DNA from 3 places in the Demequina lutea genome. Region 2 is predicted to be linked to each of the others. Evidence: riboswitches for the same ligand, from Rfam matches in the RefSeq annotation. Region 2 holds a riboswitch; each other region holds the start of a gene.

Region 1 (5,537 bases), 250 kb from region 2:
CTCGGCCACGTGTGCGACCCGTGACGCAACGCGCGTGGTGCTCAACGCAAGGTCGTAGAGTTCCGCCCCCTCGACATCTGCCCGGATGCCGCCGACCTGATTCACGAGCGACGCCTTGAAAAGGGTGGTGTCGCCAAGGTAGGGCTGACAGCGCAAGCGTTCCGGTGAGAACTCGGGCTTGAAGAAGGTATCGGCGCCGATGCGCTCGTCGCCGTACGCAATATCTGCGCCCGATGCCGCCTCGGCCAACAGCAACGCGGTCGCTTCCGGAGCAAGACGCGAAGCGGGGTTCAGGAACGCGACGAAATCCCCTTGCACCGCCGCGAGGCCCCGGTTCAATGCGTCGGCAAGCTTTGCGCCTGTCCCCGCCGCGATATGGCTCACTTTGCCGTCGTCTGCGGGAACCTTGTCGGCAGGCAGTTTGTGGACAAAGACCGCGTTCCAGGATTCGCTTGTCTGCCGCTGGAGCGACTTGAACAAGGGCAGCCAGGAACCGCTCGAGTCGCCAGGCATGGGCACGACGAAGGTGACAGTGGGCGCGTCTCCTCGCCTGTGGGCAACCGACACTACGACCGCCCCTTCAGGAGCCGCGCCACACGCACTGGGCCAAGGAATGCCCGGCCCACCCACCAGGTGCGCGATGCGTATACCGCCGCGAGCGCGGTCTCGAGACGCTCGATCTCCGCGCGAGCTCCGCCTGATTCCCGCGCCGCCGCCTCGAGTCGCGCAACCTCTGCCTCAAGACCGATCACCCGGTCGACGAGCGCCATCTGGCGCAACAGCACCTGATACTCACCATCGTCGCCGAAGGGTGTCAAAGGCTCGTCGCTGCACATGGCTCAAGGGTATCAAGCGCTACCCGGGAAATATTTCGATCTCAGGGCTCTAGCCAGACGGTTGGCAAATGTCACGCACCATATCCATGGCTCCGCGGCCAAACGTCCCATAGCGACCCGCGACGCCCGCCGCTAAGACCGGAATGAGTCTGCGTACACGCATCGTCGGAAGTGCGCTGCGTGCGCGCTCGTGTGCGAGTTTGGCCGCCGCGGTCTCCCGCACCCGTGGGCTCAACAACTCGGTGTGAAACGCCGTGCGTTCCGCGAGCGCCTCGGCCCGAACAAGCAAGCGTGCGTTGCGGTCGGCGCGAGGCTCGAACAGCCTCCTCACCTTGTCCGGCAGTGAGAGTCGCAATGCCCCAATCTGGTTGCCGCCGTGCTGCCGGTAGTCGATCAGTTGGTCTTCCACGAGGACCACGTCGCCAAGCGCCGCTCCCATGGTGGCGATCCACTCGTCGTGAACCCACGAAGACGGGAAGGGCATGGCGACATCGAGAACGTCACGCCTAAACACCATGGTGGCACCCGTGATGATGTTGCGGCGCATCAGCGTGGCGAAAGGTTGTTGACCGTTGACGAGCGCGAGGTCGCGCTCCGTGACCTCGAGCGCTTCGAAGAGCGAGTAGCCGAGACGAACGCCCTCGCGGTCTACCAGGGTGGCGTCCGAAGCGACAACGCGCACCGTCGGCCGCTCGGCCAAGATATCAAGGACCCTCGCGAGCCTTCCGGGATGCCACACGTCGTCTTGATCGCTCAGTGCGATCAGGTCGCCGCCGCACGCGGCAATGGCTTGTTCGAAGTTGGCAGTCACTCCGAGCGGCGTCGCGTTGCGCAACATCACCAGTTCGATGGGCGTTGGTAGAGACGAGTTCCAGTCGGCGACCGCCCGCTCGACGATCGCGACGGTCCCATCCTTGGACGCGTCGTCAGAGACGACCACTTCCCACGGAGCGGGGTCCTGGGAAAGGATGCTGAGCAGTTGCTGCTCGATAAATGCCTCACCGTTGTGCGTGCATAGGGCAACGGAGATCCGCGGTGGCGGGAGGCTCCCAATCAACTCGGCGCCCTACTGCCCGTCGTGTGGGACGGAGTCGAGGTACGCCTTGATTGTCGAGTCGACATCGCCCACCTGCATCAGTTCGCCCTTATTGATCCATGCCGCCTGGTCGCACATGTTGCGCACGGTCTCGGTGGAATGGCTCACCAAAATCACGGTCTTGCCTGCCTCCTTGAGCGCGCCAAACCGCTCGAAACACCGCTCCTGAAACTCGGCGTCGCCCACCGAGAGCACCTCGTCAACCACCAAAATGTCCGGATCAACGTTGATCGAGATGGCGAAACCCAAGCGCACATACATGCCGGAGGAGTAATTCTTGACGGGTTGGTCGATGAACTGGCCCACTCCGGCGAAGTCGACGATCTCATCGATCTTCGCCTCCACCTGCTTCTTGCTCATCCCCAAGATCGAGCCGTTCAGGTAGATGTTCTCCCTGCCCGAAAGTTCACTGTGGAATCCGGAGCCGACCTCAAGCATCGCGGCCACGCGGCCGGTGTGCGAAATCGTTCCCTTGTTGGGGTAATAGATGTTCGCGAGGCACTTGAGCAGGGTCGACTTTCCGGAGCCGTTGCTGCCAATGAGTCCGAACGTGGACCCCTTTGGCACGTCGAAAGACACGTCCTTAAGCGCCCAGAAATCCTCGTGCACGGACGTGCGGCGGCGCATGATGGCCGCCTTGAGCGTCTGATTGCGCTCGTAGTACATGCGAAAACTCTTGCTCACGTGGTCGACGTGGACTGCAATCTCCGTCATAGCGCCTCCGCAAGGCCGCGGGCGTGGCGTTGGAACACGATGAGCCCAAGCACGATCGACACAGCGGCGGCCGAGAAGGACCAGACCCAGTCGGACAGGTCCGGCATTCGGTTGTCGTACAACAGTGTCCTGAAGAGATTGACGATGTGTTCCATGGGGTTCAGGTGGAAGATGTCCGCCACCGTGATGCGGGTTCCCGCGAGCCCCCCGAGCTCCACCGACTTTGTGTCGACCAATGTCGCCGGATAAATGATGGGCGTCAGGTACATCCACATCTGCAGAGCAATGGAGATGAAGTATTGGGTGTCCCTGAAGTGCACGTTGGCAATCGAGAGCATGAGCGCAAGCCCTGCGGCAAAGAGCGCGAGCAATACCATCGCGACCAAGACCAAAGGAATCCACGGAATGACAAACCCGCCGACGACCGTGAGGGCGATGACGAGCACGCCCATCTCAAACATCCAGTTGTAGCCCGCGGAACCGACGACGGCTAACGGCAGCACGATGCGAGTGAAGGACACCTTCTGGATGAGGTTCGCGTTTTCCACAAGCGATCCAGCACCCTGGTTAATGACTGTCGCCAGAAAGGTCCAGGGGAGAAGTCCGCACAGGAGCCAGATGGCGAAGACGTTCAGCCCACTGGGGCTTCCTGCATCGGGCTGAACCTTGATCACGAACTTGAAAACGAACGTGTAGATGAGCATCAGTGCCAGGGGGTTGACGAGCGACCACAACTGGCCAAGCACGGTGCGCTTGTACTTGCCGCGCACCTCACGCATTGTCAGGTTCGTCAGAAGTTCACGCGCACCAAAGATTTCCTTTAGGTAGTTCACGTCACCTCCCGAACCACTCGTCAACGGCGTTGGAGCCCGGACCAGTCTAGGGTGCGCGCGCAACTACGGTAACTCTCGCGCCGAGCATCGTCCGCTCGTCTCCTTATCGCGTTGGACCCGCACCATAGTGAGGTACACGACAGGGGAGCGCCTCCGTTCACACCGAACTGGTCAGGGCGCTGAGAGTGCGGACCGCCACAGACCCTCGAACCTGATCCGGCTCGCACCGGCGTAGGGAGTCGACACTCGTCCCCTCCTTAACCGGGAGGAATCCATATGCCTCAGACGAATGCGGCCGCGCGGGCGGCAGTTGCCATCGCCTTGATCCCTTTGACTCTGGCGGCGTGCTCACCTTCGGCGACCGAACCAAACCCGAGCGTCTCCCCACGGGAGGGGCTTCGGGCTCGTATTCCAAAATGGCCGGCTTTTTCCTCATAGGACAGTCGAGGGCAACGTCGCCTTCGGCCTAGAGAGTTCTGGGATGCCGCGCCGTCAACGCAGCGGGCGAGTCGCCGCTGTCTTATAGATGGTGGGCCTCGCAGGCTTCGGCCCGAGAGACACGAGGGACCTCTCGGGCGGCGAGAGGCAGAGGGTCGCGTTGGCCCGCTCCCTGGCGCCCTCTCCTCGTCTGCTGGCTCTCGATGAGCCGCCCTCTTCCCTCGATGCCGAGCTACGAACCCGTCTAGGCGCTGAGGTGCGAGACATCCTGCGGTCCGCAGGGACCACCTTCATCATGGTCACGCACGACGCTGCCGAGGGGGAGTTGGTCGACGATCGCGTGGTTCTCATGTCTGATGGCCGCCTGATCGACGCGTGACTCCGCGCGCAGCCACGCGGTGCTTGCGGCACGCGGCACGCGCCGAAACGGTACTAGCAGTCGCAAACGATGCGCTGTGCGGGGACGCCCGCTGGCACGGTCAGCGGGTCCGCAGCCCTCGTCGCGTCCACGATGATCTCGACCCCCGTCGCGTCACGCGCCACGCGATCGACTGGAAGACCCTCCCTTGCCCAGTACTCGAAGCCGCCGATCATCTCCTTCACTGCATAGCCGCCCTCCGAGATGATCAGGCCCGCTCGCGTCGCGCCATTGCACCCTGGGCCCCAGCAATAGACGACGAACTGGGTCCCGACGGGGTACGTCGGGATCACATTCGGCATTTCCGGCTTGGTCACGTGCACGGCTCCCCTGGCGTGGCCCTGGTCCCAGGCCTCGTCGCCGCGGGTATCCACGAAGACGAATCCCGGTTGGCCCGATTCGAGCGCCGCGTGGACGTCACCTGGATCCGTCTCGAACCGGAGCCGCGCGGCAAAGTGCGCGGCCGCTTGGGCAGGTGTTTGCGCGGAGGACATGACTCGTACGGTAGGCGCGGGCGGGTCCGCCAGTCCACCTTCCGGTGGCTCCTATGATGACGATGAGGAGTTGCCCGTGACATTTCAGCCCGAGCACGAACCAAGCGGGGACGAACGCTCGCGCGCCGAAGCATCGGCTGGCGACCCATCGAATGGCGGCGACGGCACGGCAGGAGACGGCGACACGTCTCGGCGACCTCCCGAGTCCCCCGCACAGGACTTCGCGGCGGTTCCCGGCCCCGACGACGAGGCGCCGATGTGGCTCGTCGCATCGCTCGAACGCGGCGAACCGCTCGCACCGCCACCACAGCCGCGGCAGCCCACCCAGGGAACAACGCCGTCGTCGGCTGGCTGGCCGGTCCACGAACCGTCCGCAGCCTGGCCCCCGCAGCCGTCTCGCGACGCCGAGTATTCCCGTGCAGCCCAAGCGTCGTTCCCTGCCGGCCCTGATTGGATCGAGCCAGTGAGTGGTGCCGGCGCCCACAAGGCACGACGACGCATCTCACAGATCGTGGTGCTCGTCCTCGTGCTCGCGGTGGCCGTGGTGGGGGGACGCCTCGCGTTCGGGGCGCTGACAGCAACGCCTGACGACTACACCGCGCCGCTGATCTCGCCTCAAGACGTCGCGACTGAGGGCGGCCTGATGTGGATATCGCAGACGGGCAAGGCAGCGCTCGAGGTGGACCCCACGTGGACAAACGAATCGAG
Region 2 (5,537 bases):
CTCACGGGAGCCCTGGCACACGCCGATGCCCTTGACGTCGGCCACGGGCACGGCCCGGTGCATCATTTCTACGAACTCTGGCCGCGCCCTTAAGGCTGCACGTCCGCGCCTAGCGCGTGATGGCAAGCACCAAGGGGATCGCGGCGACACCCGCCGCCAGTGCCAGGAGCACCGTGTCCGCAAGCAACCAGGGCGCGCCCTCGGCCCACGTGCGCCGCACTCCGAGGGCCAAGGCCGAGGAGAACCCCCTGGCCTCCATCCCCACCGCCATGCGACCCGCCTGCCGTAGGGACTGCACCAGGAGTGCGAAGGTCAGTGTGACGAGTCCGCGCGCCTTGGCCACCGGCGACCGACCGGCAGCGAGGCCCCTGACCCTACGTGTGCGGCGCAGTTGTTCCCACTGTTCCGCGAGGGACTCGAAGCGCTGCAGGGCTGCGACGGCCGCCACCACGGGTCGTCCCGGCAACCGCAGGCGCTGCGCCAGATGATCGCCCAAGGCGAATGGGTCGATGAATCGCACCAACAACACGCCTGGTAGCACGAAGAATGCGATACGCAGCGCGGCGATCGCAGCGATGACGGGACTCTGTCCTTCGCTCAGCAGCCACGTGGAGAACCCCACGGAGGCCACCGCGAGCAGGCCGGGCAGCACTCTGCGGATTCCGTGGCCCCTCCAGCCAATCACAAGAGGGGCGAGCAGCAGCTCGGCGGCCACCCCGATGAGGCCCTGAGGCAGGGTAGAGACCGTCAGCCCACCGGCTAGCAGCAGCGCCGATGCGCCGAGCAGCGCCAACGGTCCAGCGCGTGCGGCGAGCGGCCGGAAGGCAGCGCGAGGTGTCGCCGTGGTCGAGCGGAGCGGGCCTGCCGATGAGGACCGGTCCTCCCACGGCATCGGCTCGTTGGAGAGGTCGCGCCCGTCCGCGCGGGTGCCGCCCACGATTCGCCCCTGCTCAAGCCGGATACAACGGTCGGCCAGCGCGATGAGCAGCGGGTCGTGGGTCGCGACCACCACCGCCGTGCCTGCATCGCGAGCCGCCACGATGACTCCCGCCACTGCGGCCCACGTCTGACGGTCCTGACCCACGGTCGGCTCGTCAAGCACGAGCAGCGACGGCCCGTGGGCGACCGCACCCGCGAGCGCCAGTCGGCGCATCTGCCCACCCGAGAGGTGGTGCGGGTCGACGCCTGCCGATGCGGTCAGGCCAAGGACCTCCAGCAGGGCGTCAACTCGTGGTTCGGGCTGCTCGATGCCAAGCCTGCGGGACGTGCTGAGCACGTCGTCCCTCACGGTGCGCCCGACCACGGCCAGTTCGGCCTGTTGCGGCACCCATCCCACGCGCCGAGCGAGCTGCGTCGACCCCCATGTGGAGGGATCCTCCCCGAGACCGGCCCGTACGCATTCACCGGCGACGACGGCCCCGGAGAAGGGCGCCTCCAAGCCTGCCAGCAGCGCGGTGAGAGTGGACTTTCCTGCGCCGCTGGGGCCGACCACGGCAAGGATCTCCCCCGCCCGCGCCTCGGCGTCCACCCCCCACAACGTCCGGATTGCGGACGTGGGTTCGCGGCCCCCAAGGCCCTCCCTTGTGGTGCGCAGCACGCCGACGCCGCGCGCCGACATGACCGCGCCTCCAGTGGGCGTGGGCGCACCCACCGGGGCGCAGAGTTCCGCGGGCACGGCAAGCGGGCGGGGAGCGCGCGCCGCGGGCACCCACACGCCTTGATCTGCGAGGGCTTCCGCGTCGGCCAGCAGCGTCTCGGCCACCGTTCCGTCCCTGCCGATGGCGCCATCGGGCCGCAGAACGATGACGCGGTCGATCTGAGGTAGCCAGGCGTCGAGCTCGTGCTCGACCAAAATGACCGTGGCCCCCGACGCGCCGACGGCGCCCCAGATGGCCTCGCGGACCGCCGCAGCCGCGACGGGGTCGAGCATCGCGCTCGGCTCGTCGAGCAGGACCAGCCCCGGTTCCAAGACCAGCACGCCTGCCAAGGCGAGGCACTGGGCCTGCCCGCCGGAAAGCGCCTCCACCGGGTGGTGAGGACCATACGGAAAGCCCACCGCGTCCAGCGTTCGTCTCACGCGCTGCCAGATGTCGGCCCGGCCGACCCCAATGTTCTCGAGGCCGAAGGCGACGTCGCGGCCCACTCGACCGGCCACCGCGGCGTCTGCGGGGTCCTGCACCAGCAGGCCCACGTTCGCGCCCTCGCCGCGGGAATGGGGGCCGTTCAGGTCGCTGCTCTGGGAGACGACTCCGCCGAAACCCGCGCCGTCGACAGTCACGGAGCCCGCGAGCTCACCCGACTCCGTCGTGGTCAGCACACCCGCTATCGCGCGCAGCAACGTCGACTTCCCGCAGCCGCTCGGCCCGGCGAGCAGCACTCGCGTTCCCGGTTCGATGCGCAAGGTTAGCCCGTCGAGAATGGGCGTCCGCCGGCCGAATGGCCGCCAGATCAGGTCTTGGATGTCGACAAGAGCACCGCCCACGCGCGTCCGCGGGGGTGGGACCGTCACATCAGCGGAGTGCGTCGGCCTCATGGACTTCCTGCCCGGCGGGGAACGCATTCAGGGCGCCCGAGCGGGCAAGGGCCCGCACGAGCGCCCAACCTCCGACGCCGGCGATCAAGCCGCCGGATACCATCCCGCAAGCGAGATACACGAGTTTCCAGGTCCACGAGTAGCCGGCCACATACGACCACCACTCGTAGCCGGTGATTTCCATCGCTGCCGAGAGAAGCCCGCCGAGCGCGGCGATCACCACGCCGAACCGCCGCCAGAGCAGCATCGCGAGAACCAACTCGACTCCAAGCGCCTGTAGCGTGCCCGACAGCAACACGGCAACACCCCACTGATTGCCGAGGAAGAGTTCGACGCTGGCCGCGATCACTTCGGTGAGCACGGCCGCACCCGGTCGGCGCACTACCAGGCCACCCACTACCGCGGGGATGAGCCACACGCCGAGAGCCAGTTCGGCGGCCGGGGGGAAGGCGGCCGTCACGACGCCAACGCCCGGGTAGACGAAGGTGTCAAACGCCCAGAAGACGACGCCAAACGCGACGGCGAGCATGGCCGCCGTGATGAGGTCGATGCCCCGCCAGGCCATCGGCCTCCCGGAGGCGAGTACAAAACGCGCGGAACTGTTCGTCCGGTCGATGCCGGACTTCTTGATGTGGTGCGTGGTCATGATTTTGTGCTCCCGTGGAATCCGTTGGACACCTCGGGGAAGCAACTCGCCGTTCGACACCATGCCGCACGCCGAGCACTTGAGACTTCCCGACTCCCTTCGCCGGTGCTAACCGGAGCAGGTTCGAGGGTCTGCGGCAAGCCGCACTCTCAGCGCCGGATGGCGCTCCCCTGTCGCTGACGATGCTACACCCCCGCGCCAGGTCCGTGGCCGGTGCCGTTCTGGGCGATTAGGCTCGATCTATGACAGCTCACGCGTTGGCCGCAGAGGCCGCAGCCGTCCTCGCCGATCGCACGGGGATCGCGCACCACGACATCGCCCTTGTCCTGGGGTCCGGATGGGGCGGCGCTGCAGAACTCATCGGCGAGGAGGTCGCCTCCGTTTCCGCGGCCGAGATTCCCGGCTTTGACGCGCACGTCGTCCCCGGTCACAGCCCCTTGCTGCGCTCGCTTCGCCTGGCCGACGGACGCCACGTGCTTGTCTTGGGCGCGCGGCAGCACTACTACCAAGTGCGCGACGCTGCCAAGGTGGCCCACGCGGTGCGCATGGCCGCCGCGGCGGGCTGCACGCAGCTGGTGCTGACGAACGGTTGCGGATCAACGCGCCCCGAGGTGGGGGCCGGCTCGGTGGTTCTGATCAGTGACCACATCAACTTCACCGGGGTTACCCCGCTTGAGGGCGCCACCTTCGTGGACCTCGTTGACCTCTACTCCTCGCGCTTGCGCTCGCTCGCGCGCGAGGTGGACCCCACGCTTCCGGAGGGCGTCTACATCCAGTTCACCGGCCCCCAGTACGAAACCCCCGCCGAGGTGCAGATGGCGGCGGGCTGGGGCGCGCACCTCGTGGGCATGTCGACAGCGCTTGAAGCGATTGCCGCCCGCGCGGAGGGGATGGAGATTCTCGGCCTGTCGCTCGTGACGAACCTTGGAGCGGGCATCGGCGGCGAACACCTCAATCACCAAGAGGTGCTCGACGCCGGTCGGGAGGCGGGGCCGCGCATCTCTCGCCTGCTCGCGGATGTCGTCGGGAAGATGTGATGTCCGAAACCGACGACCTGTTCCGCAAGGCGATCATCTGGCTGACGGACGATCCCGACGACGCCACCAAGGCCGAGCTCGAGTCCGTACTCGACGCCGCGGTCGCCAAGCAGCCAGGTGCGTTGGTCGATCTCGAGGACCGATTCTCGGGGCTTTTGCAGTTCGGCACCGCCGGCCTCCGCGGCCGCATCGGCGCCGGACCGAACCGCATGAACCGCGCCGTCGTCATTCGCGCGGCGTCGGGTCTGTCGTCATACATGACCGCGCAACTTGGCCATCCGGGCACAATCGTGGTCGGCTACGACGCCCGCCACCGCTCGCATGACTTCGCCGTGGACACCGTTGCCGTGGCCGTCGCGGCGGGACACCGGGCCCTGCTGTTGCCCTCCGCGCTCCCCACCCCTTTGCTCGCCTACGCGGTGCGGGCGCTCGGCGCCGACGCTGGCGTGATGGTCACCGCCTCGCACAACCCCGCATGGGACAACGGCTACAAGGTCTACCTGGGCGCCTCGATCACGCCCGAGGCCGCGGGCGCACAGATCGTTCCGCCGCACGATGCCGGGATCGCCGCGCTCATCGCCGCGGTGCCATCCGTCGCGTCGGTGCCCCACGCCGAGTCCGGCTGGGAGGTCCTCGACCCGAGCATCGTCGACGAGTACGCGGCGAAGGTGGCCGCGCTGGTGCCCGCCACCGTGGCCGCTTCCGGCGACGCCTCGTCACCCGCATCCGTGGCCGCAAGGCGCGCGGCGCTGCGCGTCGTCCTGACCCCCATCCACGGCGTCGGCGATGCGACCGTGCGCAACGCGCTGAGCCGCGCGGGCTTCACCGACCTCACCTCCGTGCCCGAGCAGGCCACGCCGGACCCTGACTTCCCCACCGTCGCCTTCCCCAACCCCGAGGAGCCCGGCGCGATCGACCTCGCACTCAAGCTGGCCACGACCATCGAGGCCGATGTGGTGATTGCCAACGACCCCGACACGGACCGCTGCGCGGTCGCGACCGTGATCGACGGCGGCTGGCAGATGCTGCACGGCGACGTGGTGGGCTCGCTGCTGGGCGAGCGCATCGCTCAACGGCTCGCCGCGATGACCCGTGACGCCTCGGCACCGCCGTCTGCCGTCCCCTCCGCCCCCGCGTCAACCGCACCCGTCGCCCCCGCGTCAACCGCACCCGTCGCCCCCGCGTCAACCACCCCCGTCGCCCCCGCGTCGGCCACCCCCACGCTGGCGAACTCGATCGTCTCGTCTCAGCAACTCGCGGCCATTGCCGCGCGCCACGGACTGCGCCACGCCTCGACGCTCACCGGCTTCAAGTGGATCGC
Region 3 (5,537 bases), 1.2 Mb from region 2:
GAGGTCGGTGCCGATCGCCTTCGCGTAGAGCGGGCGCTCACACGCGAACCAGAGACCAGGAACCGATAGGCAACCCTCGTCACCGAGCTCCTGAAGCTCGGCGGAGTTCTCCACAATCTCGGGGTTCAGCACGTAGCCGATGTCTCCGTCGATATTCCAGGAGAAGGCCCGCAGGCTCACGCCGATCTGATTTGCCGCGAGTCCGGCCCTGCCGTCGTGATCGACGGTCTCGAGCAGGTCCTCGACCAAGGCGCGCACGCTCTCGGTGATTTCGGTGATCGGTTCGCAGGGGGTGCGCAGCACTGGGTCGCCCACCACTCGGATTTCTCGCGTGGCCATGGACGCATTCTTTCACGTCGCGAAGCGCCTCGGGGCCGCTCAAGGTCCGCCGCTAGCGGCGCGCGTGCCAGGCTATGGGTATGGATTCCGTAGATCGGTCCTGGGTCGCGGCGGTGTGGCCGCGCCCCCAGGCTCACGACGACAAGTATTCGCGAGGGGTTGTCGGCATTGTCGCCGGCTCCGAGGCCTATCCGGGGGCGGCCGTCTTGGTCGCGTGCGGCGCCGCGCGCGCTGGGGTCGGGATGGTGCGCTACGTCGGCCCTCGCCGCGCCCAGGACCTGGTTCTCGCGTATCGGCCCGAGGTCGTCGTTCACGATCCAGCCGATGCCTCCGACCGTCTCCCCCACGCCTCGGCGTGGATCGTGGGCAGTGGCGTGGCCGATCACCCAGGACAGGACGCCGTCATTGGCGCGGCTCTTGCCTCCGGGACGCCCCTGGTGGCCGATGCCGGCGCGCTCGAGGCTTGCGTGCGGTCACGTGCGGCGGGCGCTCGGCAAACCCCACCCGACCGAGTGCTCCTCACGCCCCATGCGCGCGAGCTCGTGAGGGCCCTCGCGGCAATTCGCCACGACGTGACTCTGGCCGATGTCGAGCGCGACAGGGCGGGCCACGCGCGGCTTCTCGCCGAGACGGCTCGCGCCACCGTGTTGCTGAAGGGTTCGCGGACGATCATCGCGTCCGCAGGCGGCGCCGTCGTCGAGCTCGAGGAGGCCCCCGCATGGCTCGCGACCGCCGGAGCCGGGGACGTGCTGGCGGGCATCGCGGGCGCGCTGCTCGCGTCGGGGCTATCGGCGGCCGATGCCGGGGCGGCGGCGTCCTGGGTGCACGCGCGGGCCGCGGAGGCGGCTTCTGGCGGCGGGCCCATCGTCGCGCTGGACGTGGCCGACGCACTCCCGGCCGTGATCGCGGAGCTGCTGCTGGGGTCGTAGTTGCCCAAATCGTCGTCACCCACGACCTAGCCCTATCGGCCGGGCGTGCGCCTGTCAGACGGTGCGCAGGATGAACGTGGCGGTCTCCCCCGCTCTGAGAGATTCGGCCTTGAGGATCGCCTTCTTGACCGGGAGCACGAACGTGGCGTCCTGCTTCGAGGGGAACACCGACGTGCGCCACGTGCTGGAGCCCACGGTGACCTCGACCTTGACGGCCCCAAAGCCCCTGCGGGGCTCGGGTGCGGCATCCTCGATCTCGTCGGCCACGTCCTCGGGGAGGTTCGCGAACACCCAGCAGTCGGTGCGTGCGGCCCACAAGTAGAGCTCGGCGGCGAAGGTGTAGGTCACGCGCCGAGGCTACAGCGAGTCAACGACGCTTGGGCAAATCCCCCCTGGCGGCGTCTTGCGCCTTCTCGGCTGACGCTATAGTCATGTCTATCCACACGGGAGCCCTGATGCAGGGGCTGAGAGGAAGCTGACGCAGCTTCGACCGTTGAACCTGTCCGGGTAATGCCGGCGAAGGAAGTGAGCTTCGGTGAATAACTCTGTCCAGCCCTCTAACCAGGCGGCCGCCCTCGTTCGCCCGGATGGGCGAAACTCCACGATGCCAACCGCTGTCCGCCGCGCACTCCGCGGTGGCATCTTCGGAAATTTCGTTGATCAGTTTGATATCTTCCTCCCAGTTATTGCCTTGACCCCCGCAGCCGCCGAGGTGTTCGGTCCGAACAATTTGGTTGGCAACGCCGGGCTAGTTTTTGTCGCGGCACTTCTGGGCCGCCCTCTGGGTGCCGCGATTTTTGGTCCGATTGCTGACCGGTTTGGGCGGACGTGGACGACGAAAGTTGCTCTCGCGGGGATCGCACTGACGACGCTCCTCATTGCGCTGGTCCCCGGCTATTCCGTGCTGGGTAACGGAACCCTATTCATCATCGTCGGACTGCGTTTTCTGGGCGGGGTCTTCCTGGGCGGGGAATATACATCTGCTGTGCCGTTGGCGATGGAGTGGTCCGCCCCGAGGAGGCGAGGTCTGGCCAGCGGGTTCATCATGTGGATGTCTCCGTGGGCGAACGCGACGATCGCCGGGATTGTGTTTGTGCTCCTCAGCACCTCTACTCCGGAAATGTATGGTGCATGGGGTTGGCGTATTCCGTTCCTGCTCGGGTCGGCGCTTGCCGTCGCGATGATGGTCTACTACCGCTTTGCGGTCGTGGATTCACCAGTCTGGACTGGTGCGCTAAAGGCGCGAAACCCGCTGAAGGAAATCTTCGTTGGCCCGCACCGCCGCGCGCTCGTGCAGGTCTTCGTGTTGATGACTGGGTTATGGCTCATGACAGATATGGCGATTCCCACTCTGACTGGCGAGCTCAAGGTTGCCTCCCACCTGAGTGCGCAAGCGATATCGTTCACGATGCTGTGCGCCACAGCAGTATCGGCCGTGACGATGCTCGCGGCAGGACACCTGTCGACGGTGCTGGGAAGGCGCACCTTTTTCATGGGCTTCGGACTGCTCGCCGCCGTGTTCGCGCCGATCACATTCCTCGCGATCTTCCGCACCAACGGAATTCCGGTCGCCCTGGTGTTGGTTGTAGCGCTGCAAGTAGTGACGGTTTCCGGCTACGGTCCGGTCGGCGCATATCTTGCCGAACGGTTCCCTGCGGCCGTTCGCTCCAGCGGGTACGGGGTCGGGTACAGCCTCTCGATCGTGCTCCCCGCGCTGTACCCCTACTACCTGCCAGCGTTGCAAGCGGCCCTTGGGCAGCAGACGGCAATCGCAGCGCTCCTCGTCCTCGGCGGTGTGCTGGTATTCATCGGCGGAATCACGGGTCCGGAAACGAACAAAGTCGGGATTCTCAACTAACGTTGCCCCTCCGAAGCGGCATCCCACAGGTGATGAAAATGGTGGATGGGACCATTGCCCGACCCGACCTCCAATTGGTCGGCGTGGCGGATGCTGTCCTGCAGCCACGCTTTCGCGACGGTCAGGGCGACAGTCCAGTGGCTGAGCTGCGCCTGAAGTGTGGTGACCGCGGAGGAGAGGGAGCAGCCTGTCCCGTGCGTGTTCGTGCTACTCACTCGTGCCGCAGTCAACTCGAACAACTGCAGGCCGTCACCGAGGTGGCCCACAGCATCGACGAGCGCGTCGGGGGATTCCGGGCCCTGCAGGTGACCGCCTTTCACCAGAACGATCACATCGTGAATCTCGGACAGGCGGCGATGCTCTTCAGGTCGGCTTGAATACCTGCACCTCCTGCGGGGTCTGTTCCGGCAATGCTGAGAACCCGAGGAACTGCCAGGGGCGGTGAGGCGGTCATTCGTCCCACGCGGCGATGAGCGCTTCGGTGTTGGCCCGTGGGTCTGGCGCGCCGCAGATCGCTGAGACCGCGGCGGCTCCTGCAGCCCCAGCACGGCGAAGAATCGGCATGTCCGCCAGCGTGATGCCGCCGATGGCCACGCACGGTAACGACGTCAGACTTGCAAGAGCTCTGAAGCCGACGACGCCAAGAGGTCGGGGATGGTCCGGTTTGGTTGCGGAGGGCCGAATGGCGCCGACCCCGAAGTAATCAACGGTGCTCTCAGGAAGGCGGTGCGCATCCATAATGTGCGCAGCCGTGTGGGCGGTGAGCCCGATCACAGCATCGGCCCCGACAATTCGTCTCACCTGAAGCGGGGACATGTCGCCCTGCCCGACATGTACGCCGTGTACTGCGGCGCCAGCAGAACGGGCGGCCAAGAACGCGTCGACTCGGTCATTGACCAGGAGCAGTGCCCGGTCGCCGACAGCATTTGCAGTGCGCATGACAAGATCGTAAAAGTCTGTGTCGCTGGCCGTTTTGTCCCGAATCTGGACCAGTCTGACACCCCCTGCGACCGCTGCCCGCACAGTATCCACGACGCCGAGCTCACCACACAGCACGGTGTCCGTGACAAGATACACACCGCCGGTGAAAGTCGGGCGACCCGTCATGCGATCTTGACTCGCGACTGGATCTCGGCCGCGTCGATCGCAGCCAACGCGTCAATGAAGGCAATGGCGAACGTGCCAGGACCATGCGCGTTCACCGCCGCCAATTCTGCCGCGATCGTATAGACAGCTGTGGCCGATGCGGTTGCGGCCAGCTGGTCTTCTCCGACCGCGAGGAAGGCCGCGGTCACGGCTCCCAAGGCACACCCCCCTCCGGTGACGAGAGTCAAATAGCGGTGCCCGTTGCTGATCCGCAACACATCCGTTCCGTCCGTGACAAGGTCGGTTGCGCCGGAGATTGCGACGGTGGAACCGTGGGTGTGGGCGAGATGGGTGGCGGCATCCAGCGCGCCTTCTGCGCTGTCGACCGTATCCACACCTCGGCCGCCAGCCCCGAAGCCGGCCAAAGCCTTGATCTCGGAGGCGTTTCCCCTAATCACAGTAGGCGAGTACTTCAGCAACTCCCGTGCCAACGCCGTGCGCACCGGAAGTGCACCCACAGCGACGGGATCAAGTACCCATGGACCGCCCTTATGGTGGGCTGCCTGAGCGGCCTCGATCATCGCGATTCGTTGCTCGGCATGCGGGGTTCCAACATTGACCAACGTCGCCGACGCGATTTCGGCAAGCAGTCCTGCCTCGGTCGGAATGTCTGTCATCGCTGGGGTCGCACCTATCGCGAGCAGAACGTTGGCGGTGAAGTTGGTCACCACCGTGTTCGTCAGGCACTGAACGAGAGGCGTGCTCTCGCGCAATTTCTCAAGGAGGGCGCAGACGTCAGCCGCGCTGAGACGGTTCGTCACCGAGCAACTCTACGGTCTGCCGATGACGGGTTCCGGGACATACACTTTTCCGCCAGATTCCCGGAACGCTGTTGACCTCTCCTCCATCCCAGCAATGATCTGCTGCTCAGACAAGCCCCCAAACTGATCGCGGATATCTTGCGAGATCCGCATGGAGCAGAACTTCGGTCCGCACATCGAACAGAAGTGGGCCGTCTTCGCCGGTTCGGCTGGGAGCGTCTCGTCGTGGAATGCCTCGGCCGTGACCGGGTCAAGGGAGAGTGCGAACTGGTCCCGCCAGCGGAACTCGAAACGTGCTTTGGACAGCGCGTCGTCGCGTTCGTGCGCGCCGGGGTGACCTTTTGCGAGGTCAGCCGCGTGAGCGGCGATCTTGTAGGTGATCACACCCGTTTTGACGTCGTCCTTGTTCGGCAGCCCCAGATGCTCTTTCGGGGTGACATAGCAGAGCATCGCCGTCCCATACCTGGCGATCTCGGTAGCTCCGATCACAGAGGTGATGTGGTC

What was found. Region 2 has a riboswitch for thiamine pyrophosphate ahead of BKA03_RS11645 (ECF transporter S component). Riboswitches for the same ligand answer to the same signal wherever they lie in the genome.
Region 1: it holds a riboswitch for thiamine pyrophosphate, as region 2 does, so the genes downstream of both, BKA03_RS12820 (ATP-binding cassette domain-containing protein) here and BKA03_RS11645 (ECF transporter S component) in region 2, are expected to answer to the same signal.
Region 3: it holds a riboswitch for thiamine pyrophosphate, as region 2 does, so the genes downstream of both, BKA03_RS06070 (MFS transporter) here and BKA03_RS11645 (ECF transporter S component) in region 2, are expected to answer to the same signal.

Annotation. Positions count from the first base shown of each region.
Region 1 covers NZ_JACBZO010000001.1:2,667,247-2,672,783, forward strand. Annotated here, with positions in the region: gene BKA03_RS12795 (glycosyltransferase family 2 protein) at 1-567, opposite strand, end outside; gene BKA03_RS12800 (hypothetical protein) at 567-836, opposite strand; gene BKA03_RS12805 (glycosyltransferase family 2 protein) at 886-1,893, opposite strand; gene BKA03_RS12810 (ABC transporter ATP-binding protein) at 1,903-2,646, opposite strand; gene BKA03_RS12815 (ABC transporter permease) at 2,643-3,479, opposite strand; TPP riboswitch at 3,611-3,734, shown strand; gene BKA03_RS12820 (ATP-binding cassette domain-containing protein) at 4,006-4,296, shown strand; gene BKA03_RS12825 (rhodanese-like domain-containing protein) at 4,350-4,829, opposite strand; gene BKA03_RS12830 (hypothetical protein) at 4,906-5,537, shown strand, end outside.
Region 2 covers NZ_JACBZO010000001.1:2,416,728-2,422,264, forward strand. Annotated here, with positions in the region: gene thiD (bifunctional hydroxymethylpyrimidine kinase/phosphomethylpyrimidine kinase) at 1-93, shown strand, start outside; gene BKA03_RS11640 (ATP-binding cassette domain-containing protein) at 110-2,533, opposite strand; gene BKA03_RS11645 (ECF transporter S component) at 2,511-3,179, opposite strand; TPP riboswitch at 3,257-3,361, opposite strand; gene BKA03_RS11650 (purine-nucleoside phosphorylase) at 3,422-4,216, shown strand; gene BKA03_RS11655 (phospho-sugar mutase) at 4,216-5,537, shown strand, end outside.
Region 3 covers NZ_JACBZO010000001.1:1,237,877-1,243,413, reverse strand. Annotated here, with positions in the region: gene def (peptide deformylase) at 1-339, opposite strand, end outside; gene BKA03_RS06080 (NAD(P)H-hydrate dehydratase) at 420-1,268, shown strand; gene BKA03_RS06075 (DUF1905 domain-containing protein) at 1,323-1,616, opposite strand; TPP riboswitch at 1,702-1,810, shown strand; gene BKA03_RS06070 (MFS transporter) at 1,804-3,126, shown strand; gene BKA03_RS15815 (bifunctional hydroxymethylpyrimidine kinase/phosphomethylpyrimidine kinase) at 3,123-3,458, opposite strand; gene thiE (thiamine phosphate synthase) at 3,577-4,233, opposite strand; gene thiM (hydroxyethylthiazole kinase) at 4,230-5,033, opposite strand; gene thiC (phosphomethylpyrimidine synthase ThiC) at 5,043-5,537, opposite strand, start outside.